3 regions of the Micromonospora sp. URMC 103 genome follow, and region 1 is predicted to be linked to each of the others. Evidence: riboswitches for the same ligand, from Rfam matches in the RefSeq annotation. Region 1 holds a riboswitch; each other region holds the start of a gene.

Region 1 (6,560 bases):
GCAGCTGCGCCGAGCCGGCGGACGTCCACGCGGATGCCCGGGTCAAGGCGGGTGGCGCCGCCAAGCACGAACCCAACGAGCTGAACGCCGCACAGGTGAAGGAGCGCGAGGCCGACCTGGCCGCGGCGCTGCGTGAGCGGGCCAACCGCCGTGCGGACGCCGTCGCCCCGCTGGCCAGCGTCACCATCCCGGTGGTCGTGCACGTGGTCCAGGAGAACAGCACGCGAGCCGGGGGCAACATCCCGGACTCGATGATCACCAACCAGATCTCGGTGCTGAATCAGGCCTACAGCGGCGGGACCGGTGGCGCGGCCACGGCCTTCGCCTTCCAGCTCACGAAGATCAACCGAGTGACGAACCCGGCCTGGTACCCGATCATCGAGGGTTCCTCGGCCGAGCGCACCATGAAGTCGACGCTCCGCGAGGGCGGCAAGAACACCCTGAACCTCTACCTGGGTGACGTGACCCCGGGCCTGCTCGGCTGGGCGACCTTCCCAGAGCGACGGCTGAACAGCATGGACGGCGTGGTGGTGCTCAACGAGTCGCTGCCGGGCGGCAGCGAGGCCAACTACAACCAGGGCGACACCGCCACCCACGAGGTCGGCCACTGGCTGAACCTTTACCACACCTTCCAGGGCGGTTGCTCGAACTCGGGCGACGGTGTCGGGGACACCCCGGCCGAGGCGACTCCGGCGTACGAGTGCCCGACCGGACGGGACACCTGCGCGGCCGCCGGCCTGGACCCGATCACGAACTTCATGGACTACAGCTACGACTCGTGCATGTACCAGTTCACGCCGGGGCAGGCGAGCCGCATGCTGACCGCGTGGAACGCCTATCGGGCCGCGTAGCGCCCACACGTACCACCGGTGCCGGCCCCGTGGCGAGGGGGCCGGCACCGGTGTCTCTCCTCCCCAGGAGCGTCTTTCAGGCGGCCGAGCGGTGCGCGTCGCGGCGACCGCGGCGGGCCGGCCGGGACCGCGGGACGACCGGCGTCGGATCGGCGGCACGCGGGTCGAGCCAGACCTGCACGGCGGGGCGGCCCCGCTCCTCGCCGGGCCCGCCGGCGCTGCCCGAGTCGCGCCGGGCCAGCATGGCCACGTCGACCGTGAACTCGAACAACCGCCAGTCGACCTGCGGCGCGGCCCCGGCGCACGCCGCCAACCGGGCCACCCGCGCCTGGTCGGTGACCGGGCGGGCGTGGCCGGCCACGTACGCCTCGTCGTCGCTCTCCTCCGGCGGGAAGGAGTGCAGCGCGTAGCGCCCGTCCCGTTCCAGGTCACGCCGCTTGGGCGAGTCGATGATGAAGCAGAAGAGCCCCTCGTCGGTGATCACCGGCGAGACCGGGTGCACCCGGGGGCCACCGTCGGCGCGGACCGTGGCCAGGTAGCCGAAGCCCGGGCCGTACTGCTGCATGAGAACGCGGATCCCGTCGGCGAGCCGGGGCTCGTCAGCGGCGAATTCGGACCAGGAAGCCATGCCGGCATTCTATCGAACAAATGTACGAGAGGCGACGGCGACGCGCAGGTCACGCAGGAGCCTCGCTATGGTGGTGCGATGCTGCTCTCCGACCGCGACCTGGTCTCCGAGATCAAGGCCGGCACGCTCGGGCTGGAGCCGTTCGAGCCCACCCTGGTGCAACCGTCGAGCATCGACGTCCGTCTCGACCGCCTCTTCCGGGTGTTCAACAACCACCTCTACACGCACATCGATCCGGCCGTGCAGCAGGACGACCTGACCTCCGTGGTCGAGGTGCCCGACGGCGAGCCGTTCGTGCTGCACCCGGGCGAGTTCGTGCTGGCCTCCACGCTCGAGGTGATCTCGCTGGGCGACCAGCTCGCCGGTCGGCTGGAGGGGAAGTCCAGCCTGGGGCGGCTCGGGCTGCTCACCCACTCGACGGCCGGCTTCATCGACCCCGGCTTCTCCGGCCACGTGACGCTGGAGCTGTCGAACGTGGCCAACCTGCCGATCACGCTCTGGCCGGGGATGAAGATCGGCCAGCTCTGCATCTTCCGACTCTCGTCGCCGGCCGAGCACCCGTACGGGTCGGCCGTCTACGGCTCGCGCTACCAGGGGCAGCGCGGCCCGACCCCGAGCCGGTCCTGGCAGAACTGGCGCACCTGGCCAACCCGCTGACCACCACGAAAGAGGGCCCGCTCCGAAGTCGGAGCGGGCCCTCTTTCGCGTACGTCGGTCAGCCCGGCCGGCCGTAGCTGTGGATCGGCCCGTCGTCGACCTTCTTCATCTTGACCGGCTGGCCCGCCTGCGAGGCGTGCACCACCCAGCCGCCACCCACGTACATGCCGACGTGGTGGATGTCGCTGTAGTAGAAGACGAGGTCGCCCGGTCGCAGCTCGCCGCGGCTCACGTCCTTGGTCACCCGGCTCTGCTGCGCCGCGTTGTGCGGCAGGGACACCCCGGCCTTCTTCCAGGCGGCGAGCATGAGCCCCGAGCAGTCGTACGAGTTGGGGCCCTCGGCGCCCCAGACGTACGGCTTGCCGATCTGGGCGCAGGCGAACTTGACCGCCACACCGGCGGCCCCACCCGGGTAGGTGGCCGGGCAGGGCGCCGGGCGCAGTGGCCCGCCGCCGCCGTTGCCGTACACCTTGATCCGCAGCTTCTGGAGCCGGTCGATCTCGGCGTTGATCTGCTTCTTCTTGGCCGCCAGCTGCGCCTCGGTGACGGCGAGCCGCGAGACCATCTCGTCCAGCGGGGCCTTCTGCCGGGCCAGCTCGTCCCGCAGCTCGACCACCTGCTGGACGTCCTGCTGCTGGTTGTGGGCGAACCGGTCGAGCATCTCGAGCTGGCCGACCACCTCGCCGGGGGTCCGGCTGCCGAGCACGGCGTTGACGGTGGAGACCGTCTCACCCTTGTACGCCCGGACGGCCAGCGCGCTGACCTTGTCCATGGCCTCGTCGACCCGCCGCTGCAGCGGCTTGATCCGGGCGGCCAGCGCGTCGGCCTCCCGGCGCTTGGCGGCCAGGTCCTGACGCGTGGCGTTGTGCTTCTCGATGACGGGTTCGAGCTTGTTCCAGTCCTCGTCGATCTGGCGCTCGATCTCGGCGACCGACGGGTCGGCGTGTGCCGCGGTGGCGCCGCCGGTCAGGACGACGGCGACGCCGATCAGGGCGGCGAGGGCGGTGGTGAAACGGGACCAGCGTGAACGCGGCGCAACCGTCGTCGGGCCGGCGGGAGCCGGCCGTCCGGACGGAGGCCGCGGGGCATGGTGGGCCACCGGGCTCCGTACTCCTTCTTCCCTACCGCCTACCGGGTTAGCTGACGGGTTCGGGCGGGAAGGGTTCGCCCTACCGCAGTGACTGCGGATTCACCCCGGAAACCTGGGTCCCCGGCTCGCTCGTGAGCGACTCGGCGGTGTCGGACCGTTACCGCCCGGGTTGGGCGGACCTGCTGCCGGCCGACGATTGACCAGAGTAGAGAGGGCCGTTATCCATCCGCAACCCGTCGGGCCGTGACACTCCGTACCGAAGAGCGGAGCGGACGCCTACCGAAGGTTTTCTTCCAAACATGCCGAGAGATGGAAAGGTATTGACCGCGCGGGGGCGGCGGGGCGAAGGTGACCACATCCTCACCCGTCCGATCCGGGGGTATCCATGCATCGATCAGCCATGTCGAGGAGCAGGCGAGCCCTGCTCGCCGCCGCGGTGGCCGCCGCGGTGGCCGTGCCGCTCACCGGCGGTCCCGCCGGCGCCGCGCCGCTCACCGCCGGTCCCGGCGCAGCGACCGGGGACCGCCAGCAGCAGTACGCCGGCGCGGCCGCCGAGTACGGCGTGCCGGAGAGCGTCCTGCTCGGCGTCTCCTACCTGGAGTCCAGGTGGGACACCCACGCCGGCACACCCAGCACGAGCGGCGGCTACGGTCCGCTGCACCTCACCGACGCCGCCCACGTCGCGAGCCTGCCCGGCAGCGGGCACGTCGACGCCGGCGAGGACCCTCGCGGTGACGAGTCCCGGCCGCTGACCCTGGCCGCACCGGCCGCGTCGAGGGCGAGCGCCCTGCCGAACGCGGCGCTCCGAACGCTCCAGGCCGCCGCCACGCTCACCGGCGCCTCCCCCGACGTGCTGCGCAGCGACCCGGCCGCCAACATCCGCGGTGGCGCCGCGCTGCTGGCCGCGTACCAGAAGGAACTGGGCGGCCCGGTCGGCGCCGGCACCGACCCCGGCGCCTGGTACGGCGCGGTGGCCCGCTACTCGGGCGCGGACGCCGAGGACACCGCGGCGGCTTTCGCCGACGAGGTGTACGCCCAGATCCGGGCCGGCGCCAGCCGGCAGACCGACGACGGCCAGCAGGTCACCCTCGCGGCCCGCGCGGTCACCCCGAAGCAGGACGCGCTGCACCGCCTCGGGCTGCGCCGGACGGAGCGGCCGGACGGGCTGGAGTGCCCCGTCGGGCTCGGCTGCGAGTGGGTTCCGGCCCCGTACGAGAAGTACGGCCCCGGCGCCGGCGACTACGGCAACCACGACCTCGCCAACCGGCCGGCCCAGCAGAAGATCGAGTACATCGTCATCCACGACACCGAGGAGTACTACGACCGCAGCGTCGACCTCGTGAAGCAGGCCGACTACCTGGGCTGGCACTACACGCTGCGGTCGGCCGACGGCCACGTGGCCCAGCACATCAAGACCAAGGACGTCGGCTGGCAGGCCGGCAACTGGTACGTCAACACGAAGTCGGTCGGCATCGAGCACGAGGGCTTCGCGGGCCTCGGCACCTGGTACACCGAGGCGATGTACCGGTCCTCGGCCAAGCTCGTCGGGTACCTGGCGCACAAGTTGAACATCCCGCTGGACCGGCAGCACATCATCGGCCACGACAACGTTCCCGGCACGATCGCGGCCAACGTCGAGGGCATGCACTGGGACACGGGCCCGTACTGGGACTGGTCGCACTACTTCGACCTGCTCAAGGCCCCGTTCCGGACCACCGGCACGAAGCGGACCGGTCTCGTCACCATCGACCCGGACTTCGCCGCCAACCGGCCGGCGTTCTACGGCTGCAACCAGCAGCCGCCGGACCTGCCCGACCCGGTGCCGCCGGCCGAGCCCTGCCCCCTGCGCGGCTCCTCGGCCGTGATCCTGCACAGCGCGCCCAGCGAGGACGCGCCGCTGGTCAACGACCGCGGCCTCCGCCCCGACGGCTCGCCCGACACCATGTACATCTCCGACCACGGCGCCCGCGCCTCGGCCGGGCAGACGTACGCGGTCGCCGAGGTGCGCGGCGACTGGACGGCGATCTGGTACCTCGGCCAGAAGGCGTGGTTCCACAACCCGGCCTCCGCCCCCACCGCGAAGTGGGCCACCGGTCTCGTGGTCACGCCGAAGCCGGGCCGCGCGACGATCCCGGTCTACGGTCGGGCGTACCCGGAGCAGGACGCGTACCCGGCCGGCGTGCCGTACCAGACGATCTCGCCGTTGCAGTACACGTTCGCGGCCGGCCAGCGGTACGCGGTGGGCGGCATCCTGCCCAGCGAGTACTACCAGGCCAGCACCTTCGACGGCTCGTCACCCGGCGACTGGACCGTCATTCGGGGCGACCTGAAGTACGTGCAGGTGCAGTTCGGTCACCGGATCATGTACGTGAACCTCGACGACGTGCTGGTGCTGCCGTCCCCGATCGGGGCGCCCCGGTAGCCGCAGCCGGAAACGCGAGGGCCCCCGGTCGGTCGACCGGGGGCCCTCGTCGTACGCGGTGGGATCAGCTGGGCCGGCGGAAGCCGGCGACCGGCATGTAGTTGATGCTCGCCACCTGGACCGGTTTGCCGGCCCGTGGCGCGTGCACCATCTTGTCGTTGCCGAGGTAGAGGCCGACATGGTGCAGGTCGCTGAAGAAGAAGACCAGGTCACCGGGGCGCGCCTCGGAGCGGGGGATGGACTTGCCCTCGTTCCACTGCGCACCCGTGAAGTGGGTGAGGGAGATGCCCGCGGCCTTGTAGGCGTACTGGGTGAGACCGGAGCAGTCGAACGAGTTCGGACCGGTGGCACCCCAGACGTACGGCTTCCCGATCTTGCCGCAGGCGGTCCGGATGGCGGTGCGGGCCGCCGCGCTGACCACACCGCTGATGGTCGGGCACCCTTCCGTCTTGACCGTGGTCACCGGCAGCAGCTTCTCCAGCCGCTTGATCTCGGCGTCGATCTTCTTCTTCTTCGCCGCCAGGTCGTTCTGCTGCTTGGTCTGCGTCGCGATCAGCGCGTCGAGCCGCTGCTTCTCACCGTCGTACTTGGCCCGGACCTTGAGCACACCCTCGACCTCCTTGTGCTCCTGCTTCGCCAGGCGGTCGAGGATGGTGAGCTGCTCGGTGAGGGTGTCCGGCTTGGCGCTGACCAGCAGCGCGCCGATCTCCTGCGAAGGGCCCTCGATGTAGTAGCGGGAGGCGAGGTCGCCGACCCGGCTCATCGCCAGCTCGCTCTGCAGAGCCAACGGCTCGATCTTCTTCCGCAGGTCGTCGGACTTCTTGCGGTTGACCTTCAGCTGCGCCCGCACCTTGTTGTACTGCTCGATCGTGGGTTCCAGCTGCTCCCACTGCTTGTCGATCTGCGCCTCGA
Region 2 (10,812 bases), on a different contig from region 1:
ACGGCCGGCGTCGACCGGGCCTGGGCCGCGCTCGCCGACGTGACGACCTATCCGCGCTGGACGGCGTCCATGTCGTCGGTGCAGCCCCTCGACGACCCCGCGCTCGCGGTCGGCCACCGGTTCCGCATCCGGCAGCCCGGCCTGCCTCCCACGGTGTGGCGTGTCTGCGAACTGCACGACGGGCACTCGTACGCCTGGGAGGCCCACGCCCCGGGGGTGCACACCGTGGGGTACCACCGGGTGACGGCCGAGGCCGACGGCACGACCCGGATCAGCATCGGCATCCGGCAGACCGGCGTCCTCGCCGGCGTGGTCGCGTTGCTGATCGGGGCGAAGACCCGGCGGTACGTGCGGATGGAGGCGGCCGGTCTCAAGGCGGCCGCCGAGGCCGGAAGCCCGACGCCGGGTGCGGGAGCGGCGCCCGGTGGCCGCTGACGCCCGCGCGGCGTTGCTCGACCGGTGCCTCGACTTCCTCGCGGGAAACGGGTTCAGCGAACGCAGCCTGCGCGAGATCGCCGCGGGCGCCGGCACCAGCCACCGGATGCTGATCTACCACTTCGGCAGCCGCGAGGGGCTGCTCGCCGAGGTCGTCCGGCGCGTAGAGGAGGAGCAGCGGGCGGCGCTCGTGTCGCTCGCCGCCGTGTCCGACGATCCCGTCGAGGTGAGCCGGCGGTTCTGGCGTCGGCTGGCCGATCCGGAGTTGGCGGCGGCCGAACGGCTCTTCTTCGAGATCTACGCGCACGCGCTCTTCGACCGGACCTGGACCGAGCCGTTCCGGGCATCGGTCATCGCCGCCTGGACCGGCCCCGTGGAGGACCTGTTCGTGCGGCTCGGGTTCGACGAGGCGGACGCCCGCCGCCGCGCCCGGCTCGGCCTCGCCGCGACCCGCGGCCTGCTGCTCGACCTGCTCGTCACCGGCGACCGGGACCTTCTCGACGACGCCGCCGACCTGTTCGCGAGGCTCGTCACGGCCCGCTGCCCCGACGGGCGACCTCCGGCCGCAGGGGCGCCGGCGGCCGGAGCCGCGTGAGGCCGTCCGTGCAGTTCGCGAGGAACATCTGGATCTCCGCGAGGTGCCGCATCGAAGGCCCGCGCCCGCGCTCGCCGAGTATCGGACGGATCGCGCCCAGCTCGTCGACGCAGTGCACGGGCGTGAGCCCCGGCTCCGGGACGTCGCCGCGGACCACCTGCTCCGCGGCGCGGTCGTACGCCGACCGCAACCGCCCGACGACGCCGCGCAACTGCGCCGCCGCCTCGGGCCAGCCGGCCAGGCATCCGGGCGGGTTCCGGTACAGCGTCGACTCCGCGCCCTGCAGGGCGTGGTGTCCCGCGGCCAGCACCGAGGGCCAGTCGACCCGGCTGGTCCTCGGGTCCGGACGTTCGCCGTGGTACTGGGCGTAGGAGGCGTCCGCCAGCACGACCGCCCGGCGGCCCCGCTCCAGGGCGCCGTCCGGTCGCTCACCCCCGAGCGCCGCCTCGACGACGCCCACGACCACCTCGCCGCTGGCCCGGAGCGCCGCGGCGGCGTTGTGCCGCAGCTCGCGCCGCGTGCCGCGCGGCCACATGAGCACGCCCGCGAGGACGCCGACCGCACCGCCGAGCAGGACGTTGACCAAGCGGGCCTCGGCGAGCTGCAACCCGCCGGGGGCGAGCTGCGCGAACACGAACGTGAGCAGCAACGTGAAGGCGGCCTGCGCCCACGCCGGCCCGAGCAGCCGCCCCACGGTGAAGGCCAGCACCATGGTGACCGGCAGCGCGACGACGTAGATGATCGACCGGTTGGCGAACAGCATCAGCAGGCCGCTGGCGACGGCGCCGGCGATCGTGCCGAGCACGGCGGGCCGCAGCGCGGTGCGGGTGTCGACGGCCGAGGTGCGCAGGACGGTGAGGGTGGCGAGCAGCACCCAGAACCCGTGCATGAGCGACAGGGCCCCGGCGACCGCGCGCGCGACGGCCAGGGCCACCGCCAGCCGCAGCGCCGACTGGAACGGCGCGGACCGGATCGTCAGATGTGCCCGGAACTGCTGCCAGTACAGCGTCCACGGGTCGCGCCGCCGGTTGGCGAACAGGTCCTGGTAGGCCCCCGCCGCGGCGTCTTCGCGCCCGGCCGGCGCCCCGGCGGCCACCCGCGCGGAGATGGCGAGGATCCGCACCTGCTCGGCGACGCTCAGGGTGGCCGCGTCCAGACACAGTTGCGGTACGAGGACGGTGCCGTCCCGCGCCGTCGGAACTCTGGGCTCGGCCCGTTCGGACGCGGCGATCAGCGCGTCCAGGCCGTCGAGCGTCACGGCGGGTGCGCCGTGACGCAGGGCGCGGCCCGCCGCCCGCGTCGTGCCGGCGCAGCCCGTGAGCAGCCGCGCCGCCACGTCGGGGCTGGGCCCCGGTGGTGGCGTCTTCGCCGCCAGCCGTGCGGTCTTGATGAGAAGCACCTGCATCGACGCCACGCACGCGCGCAGCGCCCGGTCCTCGACGTCGGCGGCGGTCGGCCGCTGCTCCGGCGGCAGGTCGGCCAGCCGCAGCCGGGCCACCGCCTCGGAAGCCGCGGCGTGCCCGGCCTCCCACTCGTGCGGATCGCGCTGGCCACACACGGTCGCCGCCGTCAGGTCGAGGAACACCGCGAGGTGGTCCGCGGCGTCCGCCAACCGCTGCCGGTAGGGCACGGGCGGCGGGTCGGGCCACACCAGCATCTCGGCGGCGGCGAGCAGCACGACGCCGAGCGTCATGCCGATCAGTCGCTGCGGGAGCGTCTCCGGCTGGTACGGCGGGAAACAGGCGAGGATGTAGAAGAGCTGCAGAGCGCCGACCAGGCCGATCAGGCGTGGCCCTCCGACGCCGGCGAACGCCACGGCGAACCCGATGACGAGCATGCCGGCGGTGGCAGCCCAGGTGTTCCCCGCGAGCAGGGTGCCCGCCACGACGAGCGACCAGGCCACCGGCAGCGCCGCCACCAGGATTCCGGCACGCTTGCGGGCGGAGCCCGGCACCTGTGCGAACGCGCCCATCGCGATCGCGCCGAAGAGCCCGTACGTGGCCAGGGTCGCGTCGCCGACGCCGTAGCGACCGCCGTAGAAGACGGCCGAGGCGACGAGGGTCAGCCGTACGGCGCGCCGCAGGACCACGTACCCCGGGTCACGGTGCCGCACCCACGCCAGGAGGCCGGTTCCGAGCACGCTGGACCCCCGTCGCACGCACCTCATCCCCGGGTCATTCTTCCTCCCCGCAGCGGGGCGCGGGACGGCTTCGGGACAATCCCGGCGGCTACCCCCGGTCGGGCACGGCCATCTCGCCCAGCTCCGACCAGTCGTCCTGCGGGACCGTCACGTTGACGATGCGGGGCGTCTCGGCCAGGTACTGCGGAAGGGTGCGCTGGGCGGTGGTGAAGTGCGCGGACTGCACGTGCGCCGCGCCGGCGTCCCCGTCGCGGAACGCCTCGACCAGCACGTACTCCGTCGGGTCGTCGATGCTGCGAGACCAGTCGAACCACAGGCAGCCCGGCTCGTCCCGGGTGGCCCGGGTGAACTCGGCGGCGATCTCCGGCCACCGGTCGGCGTGCTCGGGCAGCACCCGGAACTTGGCGGTAATGAAGATCATCTGGTTCCTCCGGACACCGCTGGGGCGCCCCCCGACCGGGGCGCCGGACGGCGTCCACGGTAGTCGTCGGGTGGACCGCGTGCGGTCCGGCCGGAGAGGGCCGTGCCGGTGAGCGCACGCCGAATTCCGCCTGCCGTGGCGCGCCCCGGCCGGGCCACGGGTCGTCAGCGCCGCTCAGCTCCGGCGTCGCCGATCGGTCCGCAGCCCGGCCCGGCCTCGTGTCGTCCTACCGGGCGGTCACGCCGCGGACGCGGTCGCTCCCGTTCCACGCTGCGCCGGCTGCGCGGTGGCGCGTCGGGCCGCCGGCACCACCGGGGCACCGGACCAGCCGGTCGACTGCTCGGCCGGCGCCGGAGGCGTATCGGCGCTCTCGCCCTGTGCCGCGCGCAGGGCCCGCTGCGCGTTGTTCCACGCCGTGCACGGCCAGGGCTCGCCCGCGCAGAGCAGGTTCCGGCAGCCCCCCTCGCCGTCGGGCTCGTGCGCGTCGGCCACTCCCACCGCGAGCTTCCACAGCAGCGGGTCGGCCACCCCCTCGGGACGATCTGTGACGCCCTCGGTACGGTCTGTTTCGGACATGGTTCTCCCCCCTCGGTTCCTGTGCCGCCCTACCTTCACCGCTGTGCCCCCCGGGTAAACCCCCGGCCACCGGGCGACATCGGCCGTCGGAGAGTTCCCGTCCTGGATTCTTGCCGACGGGGCGACCCGGCTCACCTGCTGTGCGGCCGGGTGTCACGGTCGTCACCACAGCGCGGGCGCCGTCATCCGCGCTCCCGCGACCGCCCTCCGCGGTCCGATTTCGATGTCGGACCGCCCGGGTCGCCGCGGGAGCTGACGGTGCCCGCCGTCCAGCCCGGCGGCGCGGGTGGCGATGCCGAACGCCCAGTCCGGCGCCGCGGGGTGACGGTGCCGCCGTCCAGCCCGGCGCCACGAGGGCGATGGGTGCCAGAGCGCCCCCGCGCCGCGCACGGGTGCGGCCGTGCCGGCGGCCGGTGCCCCACGGTGACCCTGCGGACGATGAGCCCCGACCGGTCGACATGATCCGCACCAGATCGCCGAGCTGGCGGCATCCCGCTCACCCGGACCCCGCCACATCGGCGATATGGAGTCGATCAGGCTTCAGAGACAGGAAGTCGATCAAGCTTCCGAATGGCCGCCCCGACGGACGTCCGTGCCGCCCCAGAACCGGGGCAGCTCGACAGGGGCGGATCCAGCCCGTCCAGGCCGATGCCGACCACGTCGGTCGGGACGCCGAGCTGGGGAAACAGGGGCCCCGGCCCAGGCGAGAAGGCTCGCCCGAGTGTGCTCCGCTTCGTCCACATCGGTCCGTCGCGCGCGCCGTATCGCACGCTTCCGCCACGGTCGCAACTCGACACCGGGGCGCCCCGCGTGAGCCGGTGAACAACTTCACACGAAGTGGGCGATCCCCCCGAACGGTGCCTAACGTCGGTCAGGTCCGCCAACGCGGACACCGCGACCGGTAACGCCAAATCCTGCCGCCGGTCGCCGGCACTCGTCACCCAGGCAGGAGCGGGGGACCCACCGTTCTCCGGCGCCCAGCGATTCCGCGCTGCGGCACCTCGGGGTGAAGCCGCCCAGGGCGGCCGGGCACCTCAGCCCGAACCCGACAGCTCACCTCGCCGGCGTGGAGGACATCCATGACATCTTCGTACAACGCCCGCCACCGTGCCGTCAGCACCCGTCGCGTCGCCGTCGGCACCCTCGCCGCCGGTGCGGTAACCGGCGCCGTCGCCGTGTTCGGCGCGGCGGCGCCCGCCCAGGCCGCGGTCAACTGGGACGCCATCGCCCAGTGCGAGTCCGGTGGCAACTGGCACATCAACACCGGCAACGGCTACTACGGTGGCCTCCAGTTCTCCCAGAGCACCTGGAAGGGCTACGGCGGCACCAGGTACGCCGCCCGCGCCGACCTCGCGAGCCGCGGCGAGCAGATCGCCATCGCCGAGAAGGTGCTCGACGGCCAGGGCATCGGCGCCTGGCCGACCTGCGGCAAGAAGGGTGGCTCGACCTCGTCGAAGTCCACCGGCTCCTCGTCGAAGTCGACCGGCTCCTCGTCGAAGTCCACGGGCGGGAGCGAGCGCTCGTCCGGCGGCAGCAGGTCGACGGCTCGCACGGAGAAGTCCACCACCCGGACCGAGCGGCGCACCACGGTACCGGCCAGCGGCGACACCTACGTGGTCAAGGCGGGCGACACCCTGTCGCGGATCGCCGAGGCGCAGGACGTCTCCGGCGGCTGGCACGCCCTGTACGAGCGCAACAGGCGCGTGGTCGGCGACGACCCGGGCCTCATCTTCCCGGGGCAGCGCCTCGGCCTCTGATCCACCTCGCGCCGGTGATCGCCGGTGGCGTACCAGCGTGCGTCCGGGCACCCACCACCGGTGGGTGCCCGGCGCCGTCGCTGGACCCTCGGCCGCGTCGTCCGCGACACGTCCCGGCTAGCGCGGGGGCGCGGGCGGCTCCGGTGGGCGTCCGCGGGAGTGCGCGGCGCCGGCCACCGCGATCCCGGCCAGGACGAGAGCGGGCGCTCCGCGGCTGCCCCACTCGTCATCGACCCGCCCGTTTCTACCGGTTCCGACCACCTTTCCGCAGTCGTACCACACCGCACCGCTGTGACAGGACGGTGTAGGTTGCCCGCCCCGCGGGGTCGTTCAGCGGAGGCAGTCAGTACCCGGTCCGTAGCGGGGTCGCGCGCGCATCCATCGATGGTCGACACTGGAACGGTGACGAAAGCGCTCCGGGCGGCCACCGTCGCCGCACTCCTGCCGGTGTCGGCCGCCTGCGACGGCTCGGCGCGCGACGTTCCTCCCGCGGCCGCTCCGGGATCGCCGTCCGCGTTCGCCGCCCCGCCGCTACGGCTTCCCGACGCGGGCGCCGGCGGCGCCTGCCCGACCAGTGAGGCGCGTCCCTGGTCCCGGCCGGACCAGGCCGTCCGGGTGCTCGGCCCCGGGCCCGTGTACCCCGTGGCCGACTACTTCGGAGGTGGCGCGGTGCTGGGCCTGCGCGACGCCGACCGCCAGCGCGACGGCACGTACGAGAAGAAGGTGCGGTGGATCGCCGAGGGCTACCAGGGGCCGGTGCTCGTGCGTGCGGCGCGGATCGACGGGCCGGGGAGCGCGAGCGCCCGGTTCGCGTACACGGGCGAGCCGCGCGACGGCGGGCACTACGCGCTCCTGACCCACACCGACAGCGACCTGCCGGGCACCACGACGGTGGCGGGCCCGGGCTGCTACGCGTACCAGGTCGACGGCACCACGTTCAGCGTGACGATCGTGTTCCGCGCGGAGCCCGCGCCCGGCCCCGCCTGAGAGGGCGCGGCACGGACGCTCAGAACTCCTCGTACACCGCCGGGTCCTGATCCGCCAGGCGCCCGTCGGGGCGGCCGAGCGCCGTGATGGCATCGACCTCGGCGTCGGTGAGCGTGATGTCGAAGACGTCGAGGTTCTCCCGCTGCCGCTGCGGGGACGCGGCCTTCGGCAGCGGGATCACCTGGCGGGCCACGTGCCAGGCCAGGATCGCCTGCGCCGGGGTGACGCCGTGCGCGGCCGCGACCTCCGCGACGACCGGGTTCTCCTGGAGGTCGTTGCCCCGGCCGAGGGGACTCCAGCCCTGGACGAGGATGCCGTGCTCGCGGTGGTAGTCGATGGCCTCCTGCTGCGGGAAGTACGGGTGCACCTCGATCTGGTTGACCACCGGTGCGACACCGGTCTCGGACACCAGCCGGTCCACGTGCTCGGGCAGGAAGTTGGACAGGCCGATGTGCCGGACGAGGCCACGCTCCCGCGCCTCGATCAACGCCTTCCACGCCTCCACGTACAGGTCGACCCTCGGGTTCGGCCAGTGGATCAGGTACAGGTCGATCCGTTCGAGCCCGGTGCGGTAGACGCTCTCCTCGATCGTGGTGAGCGCCTCGGCGTACCGGTGGTGGCGTCCCGGGAGCTTGGAGGTGACCACCAGTTCGTCCCGCACGCCGCCCTCGGCGCGGGCGGCCCGACCCACCGCGCCCTCGTTCTCGTAGTTCACGGCGGAGTCGAGCAACCGGTAGCCGGCCCGGATCGCGTGGGTGACCGCGTCGACCCCGTCGGACCCCTTGAGCCGGTACGTGCCCAACCCGATCGCTGGCAGGACGGTGCCGTCGGCGGCCGTCAGGCTGGGAATCGCCATCGTCGGTCTGCCTCTCCTCGACCGGGGGCCCGGCCCCCGGGCCGCGTCGCCGGGTCGGCGCCCGGCCCGGCGGCGTCGGGTCGCCGCCGGCCCCGTGACCCTACCCGCAGGGCCGGCCCGGCCGGGCCGCATCGTGACGGTCCTCGCCACCGGACGCGGCGCCGCCGTGACGTCGACGACCGCCACCTGGGAGAACGCGTCCCGACAGGGCGTGCCACCGATACGATCGTGCGCGTCATGCTGCTGCGGGGCTCGGTCCCCTCGAGGTCGAGATCGACACGGGTGCCGCCGTCGACCTGGGCGGTCCCCGCCAACGTGCGGTGCTCGCGCTGCTGCTGTCGGCCCGCGGCGAGGTCGTGCCCGTCGACCGGATGATCCACGACGCGTGGCGCGGCGAGGCGCCGCCCCGGGCGATCGCCTCCCTCCAGGCGTACGTGTCCCACCTGCGCCGCCTGCTGGAGCCGGCCCGGGAGCGCCGTGCGCCGGCCCGCCGCTGACGGCCGCCCGGACCGGCCCGGGCGGCCGTCAGCTACGGGAGCGCGGCAGGCAGCACTTCTTGTACTTGAGGCCCGAGCCGCACCAGCACGCGTCGTTGCGCTCCGGAGGCCAGGCGACCCGCGCGTCGGGTCGGGCCTCCAACTCGCGTACGTACCCGGCCCGGACCTGCGGCTCGGCGGGGTCGCCGCCCTGGCGGCCGGCGTACCCGGTCAGCCCGTTCACCGACGCGCGGAGCACGTGCAGCCCGGCCGGGCCGGTTCCCGCGAGGCGCACCAGCTCCTTCTCCAGCCGGGCGCGGTGCGCGTCCCAGTCCGGCCCGTACGCCTCGGTGAGGCCCGCCTGGTCGGCGAGCAGCCGGTCGAACTCGGCCTGCGGGAAGAACAGCAGGTCGGGTTCGGCGGTCTGCTGCTGCTGGGCCCGGCGCAGCAGCTGACTCTCCACCCGGTCGGCGAGGTCGTCGGTGCGGTCGTGCGGCAGGTTCAGGTCGCGCCGGACCCGGTGCCGCTGCTGGAGCAGGAAGAACAGGACACCGGGGGCCTCGGGCGGGCCGACCTCCACCGCTTCGTGACCGGCGGTGGACACCGCCTCCGCCGGCTCCCCGGCGGCCGTTTCGCGCTGGCCGAGCAGCGTGTCGACGGCCTCGCTCAGCCATTCCTCGGCGGTCGCCGACCGGCCGCCGGCGTCCAGCGCCGCGCTCACGTACGCGGGCGCGTCGGGCTGTTCGACCAGCAGCGGCCGGAGCGCCGTGAGGTCCGCCATCGCCTCGTCGTCGCGGCCGCCCGTGCGGAACAGGATCCGGGCGCGCAGCGCGCGGGCGAAGCCGGCCCGGGGGTCGTCCCCGGACGGGTACGCGGCCACGGCGCGGTCGGCGTACCGCAGTGCGGCGTCGAGCCGCGTCCGGACCTCGGCGATCTCCGCGGCCAGGGTCAGCGCGTCCCCGGCGTCACCCGGCTCCGCGAGCCGGCCCTGCTCCACCGCGTCGGCCAGCTCGGCGGCCACGCCGAGCGGGTTGGCCGCCCCGAGCGCCGAGCGGCGGATTTCGGCGAGGTCGGCGCTGGTGATCACGTCTTTCGTCGGCACGATCTCACGGTACGTCGGGGCTCGCCCGGAACACCGGCTGATCACGTGTTACGCCCGTCTCACGCCGCCGACCCGGTCACGCGAGGGTGTGGTGCCCGGCCTTCACGACCTGGTCGTACTCGCTGCGCCGGGCGTCGTACGCGGGCTCGAGGAAGGCCTCCGAGTCGGGGCCCACGGGTAGGCGCAGCGGCGGGGACTCCATCCCGCCGAGCCGCCAGACCACGTCGGCGAAGAGCTCGGGAGGATTGACCTCCGCGTTGGCGTTCATACCTCGCAGCGCGCCGAGCATGCCCTCGCTGATCGGGGAGTAGTCCTCGATCCGGGTCTCCGGCATGGCCAGGTTGGCGCTGTAACCGGTCGCGAAGCCGCCCGGCTGGAGGATGGTCACCTTCACGCCGAGGTGCGCCGCCTCGGCGGCGAGCGACTCGGCCGCCCCCTCCACCGCGAACTTGCTCGCGGTGTACGCGGCGAGCCCCGGAAAGGGGACGACGCCGGCGACGGAGCTGACGAAGACCGCGTGCCCGTGGCGCTGGGCGCGCCACAGCGGGAGCACGGCGCGCGTGAGTCGCCACGGCCCGAAGACGTTGGTGTCGAACTGCGCGGCCAGGTCCGCGTCGGTGACCTCCTCGAAGGTGCCGAACTGGCCGTAGGCGGCGTTGTTGACGAGGACGTCGATGCCGCCGAAGGCGGCCACGGCCCGTTCGACGGCGGCCCGACACTGGGCCGGGTCCGTCACGTCCAGCGCCGCGGTCACCACCGTGCCGGGATAGCGGGCCGCCAGCTCGGTGAGGGCCTCCGGCCGTCGGGCCGTCGCCACCACCCGTTCTCCCTCGGCGGCGAGGCGGGCCGCGAGGGCCCGACCGAGTCCGCTCGAACAACCCGTGACCAACCAACGTCTGCTCATGCCCTCGACCGTCCCATCGCGACAGTGACACAACGGAAGCAGCGTGTCACCGCCGACGGTCCGGGTGAAGCGATACGGGCTGTCGCCAATCAGCTACGTCGGGTATCCGCCCCGACGTCACTCCTCGACGACAAGGCCGGACTGCGCGGCCAGCAGCGCCAGGCGGATGCGGTTTCCCGTGCCGGTCTTGGCGAGCAGGCTCGTGACGTGCGTCTTGACCGTGGTCACCCCCAGGTGCAGCCGCTCGGCGATCTCCCGGTTGGAGAACCCCGCGCCGACCAGCGCCAGCACGTCCCGCTCCCGGGCCGTCAGCGTCCGCGGCAGGGACGCGACGGGCGCCTCGCCGACCCGGGCCCGGACCGCCTGGTCGACGAGGCGGCGCAGCACCCCCGGGCTGTACGGGGTCTCACCGGCCGCCGCCGTGCGGATCGCCGCCAGCAGCTCGTCGGGGGAGGCGTCCTTGACCAGGAATCCGCAGGCCCCGGCGGCGAGCGCGGGGAAGAGATGGTCGTCGTCGTCGAAGGTGGTGAGCACCACGACCCGGACGGCGGGACGGTGAGCGT
Region 3 (10,812 bases), on a different contig from region 1:
CGCAGCACGGTCACCGCGGCGGCGGCCAGCGCGTCGGCCGCCTTGCGGTGCGCCGGGTCGTTCAGCGTGGACATCGCGGGCGCCGGGTGGCCGGCCAGCCGGAACTTCATGGTGAGCACGCGGGTCACCGCGTCGACGAGGCGGGCCCGGGGCAGCGAGCCGTCGCGCAGGGCGGCGAGCAGTCCGTCGTACGCCTGCGTGACGTTGGGGGTCATGAGGATGAGGTCGTTGCCGGCGTTGAGGGCGCGCACGGCGGCCTCTCCCGGAGACCAGCGCTTCGCGGGCGCCATGTTCATCCCGTCGGTGATCACCACGCCCTGGAAGCCGAGCTGGCCGCGGAGCACGTCGGTGAGGAGCTTGTGGGAGAAGGTGGCCGGGGTGCCGGGGTCGACCGCCCGCACGTCGAGATGGGCGGACATGACGGCCATGGTGCCGGCGTCGACGCCGGCCTTGAACGACGGCCACGCCCCCGCCTCCAGCGTCGCCCGGGACTGGGTGAGCACCGGAAGTTCCTCGTGCGAGTCGTCGGCGCTGTGCCCGTGCCCCGGGAAGTGCTTCAGGGTGGCCGCCACGCCGGAGCCCTGGAGGCCACGGACGGCGGCCTGCACCTGCGGGGAGACCCGCTTCGGGTCGCCGCCGAAGGACCGGGAGCCGATCACCGTGCTGCGGGTGGCGAGCACGTCGGCGACGGGGGCGAAGTCGAGGTTGATCCCCATGGCCGCCAGCTCGGCGCCCGCGGCGCGCCAGGCGCCCTCGGTCAGCGCCGGGTCACCGGCGGCCCCGGCGGCCAGCGCGCTCGGTAGCACCGTCACCCCGTCGCTGATCCGGGTCACCACGCCGAACTCCTGGTCGGTGCCCACGAGGAACGGCGCCGCACCGGTGGGCAGCTTCGCCGCGGCCTCGCGCAGCCCGGTCGTCAGCTGTCGCACCTGGGCGGGGCTGTCGACGTTCGTGGTCTCCTGGTTGCCCTTCGTCGGGTCGTCGGCGCTGAAGCCGACCAGGATCAGCCCGCCGAGCCGGTACTTGGCGATCATCTCGGCGGGGGTGTCCACGCCCGCGAGGGCCCGGTTGCCGGCCGCCGAGCCGGGCGACACGGTGGTCGCCGCGCTGCCGTAGGCGTACGGCATCAGCACCTGGCCGACCAGGTCCTCGTCGGCGAGCGTGCCCACGAGGGCGGCGGCGCGGGCGGCCGGGTCGTCCGACGGTGTGGCGCTCGGCGTCGGCGCGGGCGTCGTGGTGGACGCGGAGGGTGCCGGACCGGGCCGTTCCGGCTCGCTCCCCGAACAGCCGGAGGCGAGCAGTGCGGTCAGGGCGGCGACGGCGACGGCGGCGCGACGCGGGCGAATCGACACGCCGCCTATCCCACCAGTTCACCGCGTATCGGGGCAACTTGACCTCGCTCACCCGGACGGCGTCGCTCCGCGCGCCGCCGCCCGGTGGTGGGCCGTCCCACCTGCCGCGCCGCGTCCGGGTTGCCCCGCGCGCTGACCGGCGAGGGCGGCCCGGTCAGCCGACCCGGGTGAGCAGCGTCACCGGCGCGCCGTCGCCGGCGTACCGGTAGGGCTCCAACTCGGCGTCCCACGCCGTGCCGAGCGCCTTGTCGAGGGCGTGCGCGATCGCCTCGGGGGCCCGGGCGGTCGCCAGGATGCTGCGGAGCCGGTCCTCGCCGAGCTGGATGTCACCGGCCGCGCCGACCGTGGCCCGGAACAGACCCCGCCCCGGGACGTGCATGAACCGCTCGCCGTCGGCGCCCGGGCTTGGCTCCTCGGTCACCTCGAAACGCAGCATGGGCCACTGCCGGAGGGCAGCAGCCAGTTCGGCGCCCGTTCCCGGACGGCCGGTCCACCCGCATTCGGCCCGGCGGGCGCCGGGGTCGACGGGCTGTGCGGTCCACTGCAGGTTGACCGGCGCGGCGAGGACGCGCGCGATCGCCCACTCGACGTGCGAGCACACGGCGAGCGGGGTCGAGTGGACGTATACGACGCCACGCGTTGGCACGGTGACCTCCCGGAGAGCGAGGTGCGTCTTCCCCTACGACCTCGATCCACCGAGTGGTTCCTGGTACACATGATGACTGCTGTGACGGATGGTGCGCCAGAGAATCGGAAAATTGCCGACGGGAAGTCGCCGGAATAGCCGTACGGGTGGCGGCGGTTGGAACCCCTGACGGCGCGATGACCAGTCAGGGATCGTGTTCGTGTACAGTTCCATCGGCGGCTTGTGCCGCGCACGTCTTTCGCGGGCCCATCCATCCGGTGTCGCCCGCACAGCCCCCGGACGTCCAGTCCTCCCGTACGTCTTGCAAGGAGTACCTCCGTGGCGAGCAACACCTCTAAGACCGCGCGCGCGTCCGTCCGGGCCGGCCAGGCTGGCCAGGGTGGCGCCCTCAGCGTGCTGGGCGAGTTCAAGTACCTCATCCCGCTCAACGGCGGCAAGCACGCCTACGTGCGGAACCTGACCAACGGCAAGACCGCGCACCTGCGCACCGACTCCGAGGCCTTCGTCGAGGAGATCCGGACGCTGGCCGCCGCGGGTCACGCCGCCAAGATCCGGGCCGAGCTCAACGTTCTGGCCGAGGCGCACCCCGGCGACGGCTGGGACGCGACCGAGAAGCGCCTGGTCGAGGCCGGCGTCTTCGAGGCCTGAGCCTCCCCGAAGCACATCGCGAACCGCCCGTCGGGACTCCCCGACGGGCGGTTCTGCGTCTCCACACCGAACCGGCCGCACACCTCATGATCACGCGGACGGGCGGGGCGGGTCCGGGGACAGGGGGGTCACCTGGCCGGTGGCCAGGTCGTAGAGGGCGCCGACCACGTCCACCCGGCCGCTGGCGACCGGGGCGGCGAGCAGGTCGTCGGCGCGCAGCGCCGCGACCGTCCGCAGCACGTGGCGGCGGATCGCCAGCGGATGCACCTGCGGGTCGTCCACACCGACCTCCAACACAGCCGGCGTGATCTCATCGACGAGGTGGGCCAGCGAGCCGGCCGGCCGGCGGCCCTCGCGCAGCGCCGCCACCGTCGCCGCCACGGCGCCGCACCGCTCGTGGCCCAGCACCAGGACCAGCGGTACGCCCAGCTCACCGACGACGTACTCGATCGAGCCGCGTACCGCCCGGTCGAGCACGTGCCCGCCGGTGCGGATCACGCAGATCGAGCCGAAGGTCTGGTCGAAGATCGCCTCCAGCGGCACCCGGGAGTCGATGCAGCCCAGGACGACCGCGTACGGCTGCTGCTCGCCGGAGGCGCTCGCCGCGGCGGCCGTCACGTCGTGACCGTGGATGGGCTGGCCACTCAGGAAGCGCCGGTTGCCGGCGAGCAGCTCGGCGAGCGCGGCGCGGGGCGTGCCGCCCGCGGGTCGCCCGCCCGACAGCGCCCCGGCCCGCCGGCCGCCGGTCCCGCCGTCGCGCCTTCCCCCAATCTCCCCCGGCGCGTCCATGCCCACCAGCCTGGCGGCCGTCGCGGGCCCGCGCGGGAGGTTGGGAATCTTCTCACCGCGGCGGTTGGCGTGGTGTCATGGCGGGTAGCCGGTGTTACCACCGGGTATCCCGGTGCACGGTTCCGGGCGGCCTGGGGAGGTGACGATGACGGATCAGTCGGAGGTCCTCCTCCCCGACGGCGTGCGCCTGCACGTCGAGTCGACCGGCCCGGTCGACGCCGAGGTCACGGCGATCCTCCTGCACGGCTGGACGCTCGACGCGCGGAGCTGGCACCGGCAGCTCACCGCGGTGCGGGAGGCGGTCGGCACGTCGGTGCGGCTGGTGGCGTACGACGCCCGCGGGCACGGCCGGTCCAGCTGCATGCCGCTGCGCACGGCGACCCTGGCCCAGCTCGGGGACGACCTCGCGGCGGTGGTCGACGAGGTCGCGCCGACCGGGCGGGTGGTCCTCGTGGGGCACTCGATGGGCGGCATGACGATCATGGAGTACGCCCACCGGCACCCCGAGCACTTCGCGACGCGGGTGGCCGGCCTGGTGTTCGTGTCCACGACGGCCGAGGGGCACACCCACACCGCCTACGGGCTCACACCGCGCATCGCCCGGCTCATCCGGCTCGCCGAGACCACGGGCGCCGGGGTCCTGGCCCGCTGCGGGTCGTGGCGGCCGCCCCGGGCGCTGCTGCGAGCGCTGCGGCCGAGCATCCGCTGGCTCCTCTTCGGCGATCACTGCGACCCGACCGACATCCGCCTCGTCACCTCGGCGGTGGCCCGCGCCTCGCTCCGCTCGATCGGCGGCTTCCGGGCCTCCTTCGGCGCGCAGCACCGGCTGGAGACCCTGGCGGAGCTGGCCGACCTGCCGGCCGCCGCGCTCGTCGGCGACCGGGACCGACTCACCCCGCCGCCGTGCGCCGAGTCGATCGCCGCCGCGCTGCCGGCCACCGACCTGACCGTCTGCCCCGGTGCGGGGCACATGCTCATGATGGAGCGGCCCGACGAGGTGAACGCCGCCCTGCTCGCGGTGCTCGGTCAGGTGCGGGGCCGGCCCCTGCCGCCCGGGCGGGTCGCGCCCGCGGCCGGGGCCTGACGACGCGCTCCGTCGCACCTCGGAGGCGGTGCGGCCGGCCGGGGCCGTACCCTCGTGCGGTTGGCCCGGCGCGCGGCCCGCGGCGTACCGCGGTGCCCGCCGCCGACGGGACTCAGGAGCGCGCGTGACCGACCAGACCACCCTGGCGCAGGAGATCGCCGTCGAGCAGCGGCATCTCGACCGGGTGTACGCCCGACTCGCCGAGCTGCGGCGGTCGGCGGTCCGCGCGGAGAAGGAGGGCTACCGGCTGGCCCGGGTCGGCAACTTCGGGGCGCTGGTCGAGCGGGACGCCATGGTCTTCCACGCGGCGCAGCGGCGGCACCTCCTCGACGCCGAACACGAGGGGCTGGTTTTCGGCCGGCTCGACCTGCGCGACCGTCAGGTGCTGCACGTGGGGCGGCTCGGCATCCGGGACGAGGACGCGACGACGCTGGTGGTGGACTGGCGCGCCCCGGCCGCCGCCGCGTTCTACCAGGCCACGCCCGCGCAGCCGCTCGGCGTGGTGCGCCGCCGGATGATCCAGTCCAGCGGCGAGCGGGTCACCCGGATCGAGGACGACCTGCTCGACCCGGGCGCCGCCCCACCGGACATGGCGGTGGTCGGGGACGGCGCGCTGCTCGCCACGCTCTCCCGGGCGACCGGCCGGGGCATGCGCGACATCGTGGCCACGATCCAGCGGGAGCAGGACGAGGCCATCCGCTCCCCCGGCTCGGGGGTGACGATCGTCTCCGGCGGCCCCGGCACCGGCAAGACGGCCGTGGCGCTGCACCGCGCCGCGTACCTGCTCTACTCCGACCGCAGCCGCTACGCCGGCGGCGGCATCCTCGTGGTCGGCCCGTCCTCGGTCTTCGTCGAGTACATCGCCTCGGTGCTGCCCTCCCTCGGCGAGGACACGGCCACCCTGCACTCGCTCGGCACGCTCTTTCCGGGGATGAGCGCCACCCGCACCGACCCGCCCGAGGTGGCCGCCGTGAAGGGGTCGCTGCGCATGCGCCGGGTGCTGGAACGGGCGGCACGCGACGCGGTGCCGGACGGCCCGACGGAGTTGCGGCTGCTCTACCGGGGCGAGTTGCTGCGGCTGGACCGGCGGGAGCTGGACGCGATCCGGGATCGGGCGCTGCCGCGCGGTGCCCGCCGCAACGAGGCGCGCCGGGCCGGCTTCGACGGCGTCCTCGCGGCGCTCTGGGCGCAGGCCCGCCGGCTGGGCATCGGCCGCCTGCCGGAGCAGCGCGTCTTCGAGGACGAGATCGTCGACCGGCCCGAGTTCCGGGAGTTCCTCAAGGCCTGGTGGCCGCGGCTGCACCCGCGGCACGTGCTGGGCTGGCTGGCCCGTCCGGAGCGGCTGCGCCGGTACGCCGGGGGCCTGCTTCCCGGCGCCGAGATCCGGCTGTTGGAGGCCGCGTACCGGACGTTGGACACGGACGGGCTCACCATCGCCGACATCGCGCTGCTGGACGAGCTGGACGCGCTGCTGGGCAAGCCGGTGCAGCCGGCCCGGCCGAAGCGGGACCCGTTCCAGCTCGCGGGCGGCGTCCGTGAGCTGAGCACGTCCTCCGACCGGCAGCGCGCCGCCCGCGAGGCGGCCCGCGAGCGCCCGGCGGACTACCGGGAGTACGCGCACGTCGTGGTCGACGAGTCGCAGGACGTCTCGCCGATGCAGTGGCGGATGATCGGGCGGCGCGGACGGCTGGCGTCCTGGACGGTGGTGGGCGATCCGGCGCAGACGGCGTGGACCGGCGACCCGGCGGAGCTGACCCGGGCCCGGGACCAGGCGCTGGGCCGCCGGCGCCGGCACCACTTCACCCTCACCACGAACTACCGCAACTCGGCCGAGATCTTCGCCGTGGCGGCGGCCGAGATCCGCCGGATCGACCCGGACCTGCCGCTGCCCACCGCCGTCCGCACGACCGGGGTCGACCCCGTGGAGCTCACGGTGCCCGCCGCGGAGCTGGAGACGACCACCGTGACGGCCGTGACGGCGCTGCTCGGCGAGGTGGAGGGGACGGTCGGGGTGATCACTCCGGCTCCGCGGCGGGGCGAGGTGGCCGGTTGGCTCGGCGCCCTCGGCGCGCCCCGGCTCCAGGTGGTGACCAGCCTGGAGGCGAAGGGTATGGAGTACGACGGGGTGGTGCTGATCGCACCAGGCGAGATCCGCGCCGACGCGGGTTCCGGGGTACGGACGTTGTACGTGGCGCTCTCCCGGGCCACGCAGCGGCTCACCACGATCGAGCCGACCGGCTGACGGAGCGCCCGCCCGCGAGTGGGCGGGATTCCGACCCGACAGTTGCACACATAGCTATGTGAGCATATATTTGACCGGTCCGGAGCGGCGGCGGAAGGGTGAGTCGGTGGGCGCAGGTCATGACCACGGGGGGTCGGTGGCGAACGCCGCCGAGCACCACCGTGGCCGCCTCTGGGCCGCGTTCGGCCTGCTCGCCGGGCTCATGGTGGTCGAGGCGGTGGCCGCGTTCCGCACCGGCTCGCTGGCCCTGCTCTCCGACGCCGGGCACATGTTCACCGACGTGCTCGGCATCGGCATGGCCCTCGCAGCGATCACCGCCAGCCGGCGGGCCAGCCAGGATCCGCAACGCACCTTCGGCCTCTACCGCCTCGAGGTGCTCGCCGCGCTCGGCAACGCGGTGCTGCTCTCCGGCGTCGCCGTCTACGTCGTGGTCGAGGCGGTCGGCCGGTTCGGCGACCCGCCGGAGGTGCTGGCCGGCCCCATGCTCGCCGTCGCCGTCCTCGGCCTGCTCGCCAACGTGGGCGCGTTCGCGCTGCTGCGCTCGGGCGCGCGGGAGAGCATCAACGTGCAGGGGGCGTACGTCGAGGTGCTGGGCGACCTGCTCGGCTCGCTCGGCGTGATCGGCGCGGCGGCGCTCATCGCGGTGACCGACTGGTGGTGGGCGGACCCGGTGGTCGCCGTCGCCATCGGCGTGTTCATCCTCCCCCGGACGTGGCGGCTCGGGCGGGCCGCGGTGCGGATCCTGGTGCAGGCCGCGCCGGAGCACCTCCAGGTGACCGCGGTGCACGATCGGCTGGCCGCGGTGCCCGGCGTGGCCGGCGTCCACGACCTGCACGTCTGGACGCTCACCTCGGGCATGGAGGTGGCCTCCGCCCACCTCACGATGGCGCCTGACGCCGAGGTCGGCGCGGTGCTCGCCGCCGCGCGGAGCGCCCTGCACGAGGACTTCCACATCGAGCACGCCACGCTGCAGATCGAGCCCGGGGCCGCCCCGGGGGCCTGCGGCCCGGTCGAGTGGTAGCCGTTGACGGCTTTCCGACCGGACGACCGAACGTCCACGTCACCACATGGGCACACACAGTCACAACTGCTGCGTCCGCCCCACCTGTCCCGGTAGGCTCTGTCCCGGCCTCCGCCAGGCGGCACCCACCGGTGCCGGCGGCGGTCGTCGCCTAATCGCCCGGAAGGGCGAGCCGGGGAACCACGTTCGTGGGGTGCATCCGCGTCAGCGGTAGGGATCTTCCGTCCCGAACCCGTCAGCTAACCCGGTCGGCGGCTGACGGAAGGACATGTGCATGCCAGCAGTGGCACCCGTACGACGACACGCCGCCCGGATGGCGGCCCTCATCGCCGCGACGCTCGCCCTCTGCGTCGCGATCACCCCGAGCGCCGCGGCGGCCGCTCTCCCGGCCGCCCTACCCGCGGCGGCCCCCGGCCAGGACCCGGAGGGCGGCACCCCCAGCCTGCGCGCCCAACTCGAGGCGGCCAGCAAGGGCTGGCTGGACGCGAAGAGCGCCCTCGCCCGCTCGGTGGCGCGGCAGAAGCAGCTCACCACCCAGCTCAAGACCACCGAGGCCGAGCTGGCCGAGCGCAGCGGCAAGGTCGGCGAGATCGCCGAGGTGGCCTACCGCACGGGCCGGCTCAGCACCGTGTCGGCGCTGCTCAACAGCAACACGCCGGACGGCTTCCTCGACCGCGCCGCGGAACTCGAGGTGGTCGCCGCCAAGGAGGACCGGGCGCTACGGGATCTGCGGGACACCCGCGACGAGGTCAACAGCACCCGGGCCGCGCTCGACCGGGAGATCACCGAGCAGCGCCGGCAGGTCGCTGTGATGGCCAAGCGCAAGGAGCAGGCCGAGCGCGCCCTCGAGGTCGCCAACGCCTCCGCGGCCGCAGCCTCCGGCGGCTCCAACCGGGGCACCTCCACGGCGAACGCCGCACCGGCGCCGCGCAACTCCGACGGCTCGTGGCCGTCCGAGTCGTGCAGCGTCAACGACCCCACACCGGCGGACGGGTGCATCACCCCCCGCATGCTGCACGCGCTCAACCAGGCCAAGGCCGCCGGGTTCACCCGGTACGTCTCCTGCCACCGCAACGGCGGCTCCGGCGAGCATCCCAAGGGCCGCGCCTGCGACTTCGCGGCGCAGAAGAACGGGTTCGGCGGCGACGCCACCGGCGGGGACAAGACGTACGGCAACAACCTGGCCGCGTACTTCATCCGCAACTCCGACCGGCTCGCCGTGCTCTACGTGATCTGGTACCGGCAGATCTGGCTGCCCAGCAGCGGGTGGAAGTCGTACAGCGGTGCGGGCGGCGACCCGTCCAGCGACCACACCAACCACGTGCACCTCTCGGTGTACTGACCTCGCTTCCCGGGTGGTCCGCCGTGTGGCGGGCCACCCGCGTACGCGCCCCCGCCCCCTCCGGTACGTCACGGGACGTAGGAGCGGTGTCGTCCGCCGCCGGACGATCCGGGGCGCGCCGGCCGGCAGCATCGGGGCATGACCCGGACCAGACCCACCACCCGCAAGGCGTTGCTCACCCTGCACCTGGTCACCTCCCTCGGGTGGCTCGGCACCGACCTGGTGCTGCTCACGCTCAGCATCGCCGTGCTGCGCGGTGCCGATCCCGCCGTGGTCTACCCCGTCGCGGCGCTCGTCGGCACGACGCTGTTCGCGCCGCTCAGCGTGCTCACGTGGGTGGTCGGTGTGGCGAGCGCGCTGCTCACGCCGTGGGGGCTGCTCCGCCACCGCTGGGTGCTGGTCAAGCTGGTCATCACGACGGTGATGGTCCTGCTCGTGCTGTTCCTCCTCACGCCGAACCTGCGCGCCGCGGGAGATCTCGGCGCCGCCCTGCCGCCCGAGGACCGGGCCGACCTCGTGATCGCGCCCGCCGTGTCGACCAGCCTGATGGTCGTCGCGACCGTGCTGTCCACCTACAAGCCGTGGGGACGGCTGCGCCGGGCCACGCCGGGCGGTACACGCCGGACACCCGCATCCGCCGGACGCGGCGCGGCCTGAAACGGCGCCCGGGCGTCCCGTGCGCCGGCCGGGTCACTCCGGCGGGGTCGGGTCGTCCGGGTCGTGATCGAGCACGGCAGCGAGCCGCGTGGCGAGCGCGAGGTGCGCGGCCCGGGCCTGCCGGAAGGCGTACGGGAACAGCGGCGCCGGCGCGGCCAGGGTGATCTCGACGTCGACCCGGACCAGGCCGCCCGGCTCGGCGCGCAGCCGGGTGTGGTTGCGTACGGTCGTGGCCGGCCACTGCCGGGCCACCGTGACGATCTCCTCCGGCGTGCTGATCAACACGTCGGCCCGATAGGTCGTGCGCAGCCGCACCGGGCCGGCCGGGAGCCGGTCGCTGATGGCGTAGCTGGCGTGCGCCCCGGGCCGCGTCGGAAGCCGGCGGACCCGGACGATGAACGGGTGCAGCTCGCCCTGCCGGCTCAGGTCGCCGAGCAGCGCGGCGGCGTCGGCTGGCGTGCAGCGCGCCTGGACGGTGTACGTGAAGGAATCGCGCCTGAGCACACCGTCTCCTGCCGCCGTCGGTCGCCCGATCGTCGCGTACGCGGGCCGCGCTCGCAATGCCCCCGACATTCACCGATGTTTTCGTTACCTGCCGCGCGACCGTCACCTGGCCGGGCACACTGGCGCGATGACGCGGCGACGAACGAGCGGAACGACAGGCGGGTACGGCGGATGAGCGGGCACGTGATGGTCTTCGCCCCCACACCGCTGCTCACGGTGACGGTGGACCAGCCCACCGGACAGCCGGAGATCCACCTGCACCCCGGCGGCCAGGGCGTGTGGCAGGCCCGGATGATCATTTCCCTCGGCGGCGAGGTGGTGCTCTGCACGGCTCTCGGTGGCGAGATCGGTCAGGTGCTCGAGCCGCTGCTGGTGAGCGAGGGGGTGGACCTCAAGGTGGTGGTCCGCGACTCCGGCGGCAGCGGCGGGTACGTCCACGACCGGCGCGAGGGCTCCCGGCAGGAGATCGTCGACGTGCCCGGCCAGCCCCTGAGCCGGCACGAGCTCGACGAGCTGTACAACCTCGC

Evidence for each region. Region 1 has a riboswitch for cyclic di-AMP ahead of ACSNOA_RS02055 (NlpC/P60 family protein). Riboswitches for the same ligand answer to the same signal wherever they lie in the genome.
Region 2: linked by a shared signal. The riboswitch ahead of ACSNOA_RS14460 (transglycosylase family protein) and the one ahead of ACSNOA_RS02055 (NlpC/P60 family protein) in region 1 are both predicted to bind cyclic di-AMP.
Region 3: linked by a shared signal. The riboswitch ahead of ACSNOA_RS25285 (coiled-coil domain-containing protein) and the one ahead of ACSNOA_RS02055 (NlpC/P60 family protein) in region 1 are both predicted to bind cyclic di-AMP.

Annotation. Positions count from the first base shown of each region.
Region 1 covers NZ_JBPQTR010000003.1:349,091-355,650, forward strand. Annotated here, with positions in the region: gene ACSNOA_RS02040 (zinc metalloprotease) at 1-851, shown strand, start outside; gene ACSNOA_RS02045 (pyridoxamine 5'-phosphate oxidase family protein) at 928-1,479, opposite strand; gene dcd (dCTP deaminase) at 1,558-2,136, shown strand; gene ACSNOA_RS02055 (NlpC/P60 family protein) at 2,195-3,235, opposite strand; cyclic di-AMP (ydaO/yuaA leader) riboswitch at 3,248-3,382, opposite strand; gene ACSNOA_RS02060 (N-acetylmuramoyl-L-alanine amidase) at 3,627-5,648, shown strand; gene ACSNOA_RS02065 (NlpC/P60 family protein) at 5,713-6,560, opposite strand, start outside.
Region 2 covers NZ_JBPQTR010000005.1:254,018-264,829, forward strand. Annotated here, with positions in the region: gene ACSNOA_RS14435 (SRPBCC family protein) at 1-435, shown strand, start outside; gene ACSNOA_RS14440 (TetR/AcrR family transcriptional regulator) at 425-1,030, shown strand; gene ACSNOA_RS14445 (FUSC family protein) at 966-3,188, opposite strand; gene ACSNOA_RS14450 (putative quinol monooxygenase) at 3,259-3,591, opposite strand; gene ACSNOA_RS14455 (hypothetical protein) at 3,829-4,167, opposite strand; cyclic di-AMP (ydaO/yuaA leader) riboswitch at 5,063-5,248, shown strand; gene ACSNOA_RS14460 (transglycosylase family protein) at 5,247-5,924, shown strand; gene ACSNOA_RS14465 (hypothetical protein) at 6,327-6,911, shown strand; gene ACSNOA_RS14470 (aldo/keto reductase) at 6,931-7,767, opposite strand; gene ACSNOA_RS14475 (AfsR/SARP family transcriptional regulator) at 8,064-8,264, shown strand; gene ACSNOA_RS14480 (SEC-C metal-binding domain-containing protein) at 8,293-9,345, opposite strand; gene ACSNOA_RS14485 (SDR family oxidoreductase) at 9,422-10,249, opposite strand; gene ACSNOA_RS14490 (response regulator transcription factor) at 10,367-10,812, opposite strand, start outside.
Region 3 covers NZ_JBPQTR010000005.1:2,607,160-2,617,971, forward strand. Annotated here, with positions in the region: gene ACSNOA_RS25250 (glycoside hydrolase family 3 protein) at 1-1,361, opposite strand, end outside; gene ACSNOA_RS25255 (DUF3145 domain-containing protein) at 1,507-1,998, opposite strand; gene ACSNOA_RS25260 (hypothetical protein) at 2,317-2,646, shown strand; gene ACSNOA_RS25265 (carbonic anhydrase) at 2,737-3,435, opposite strand; gene ACSNOA_RS25270 (alpha/beta fold hydrolase) at 3,581-4,519, shown strand; gene ACSNOA_RS25275 (HelD family protein) at 4,644-6,761, shown strand; gene ACSNOA_RS25280 (cation diffusion facilitator family transporter) at 6,868-7,782, shown strand; cyclic di-AMP (ydaO/yuaA leader) riboswitch at 7,921-8,052, shown strand; gene ACSNOA_RS25285 (coiled-coil domain-containing protein) at 8,057-9,124, shown strand; gene ACSNOA_RS25290 (hypothetical protein) at 9,263-9,781, shown strand; gene ACSNOA_RS25295 (SRPBCC family protein) at 9,815-10,285, opposite strand; gene ACSNOA_RS25300 (PfkB family carbohydrate kinase) at 10,457-10,812, shown strand, end outside.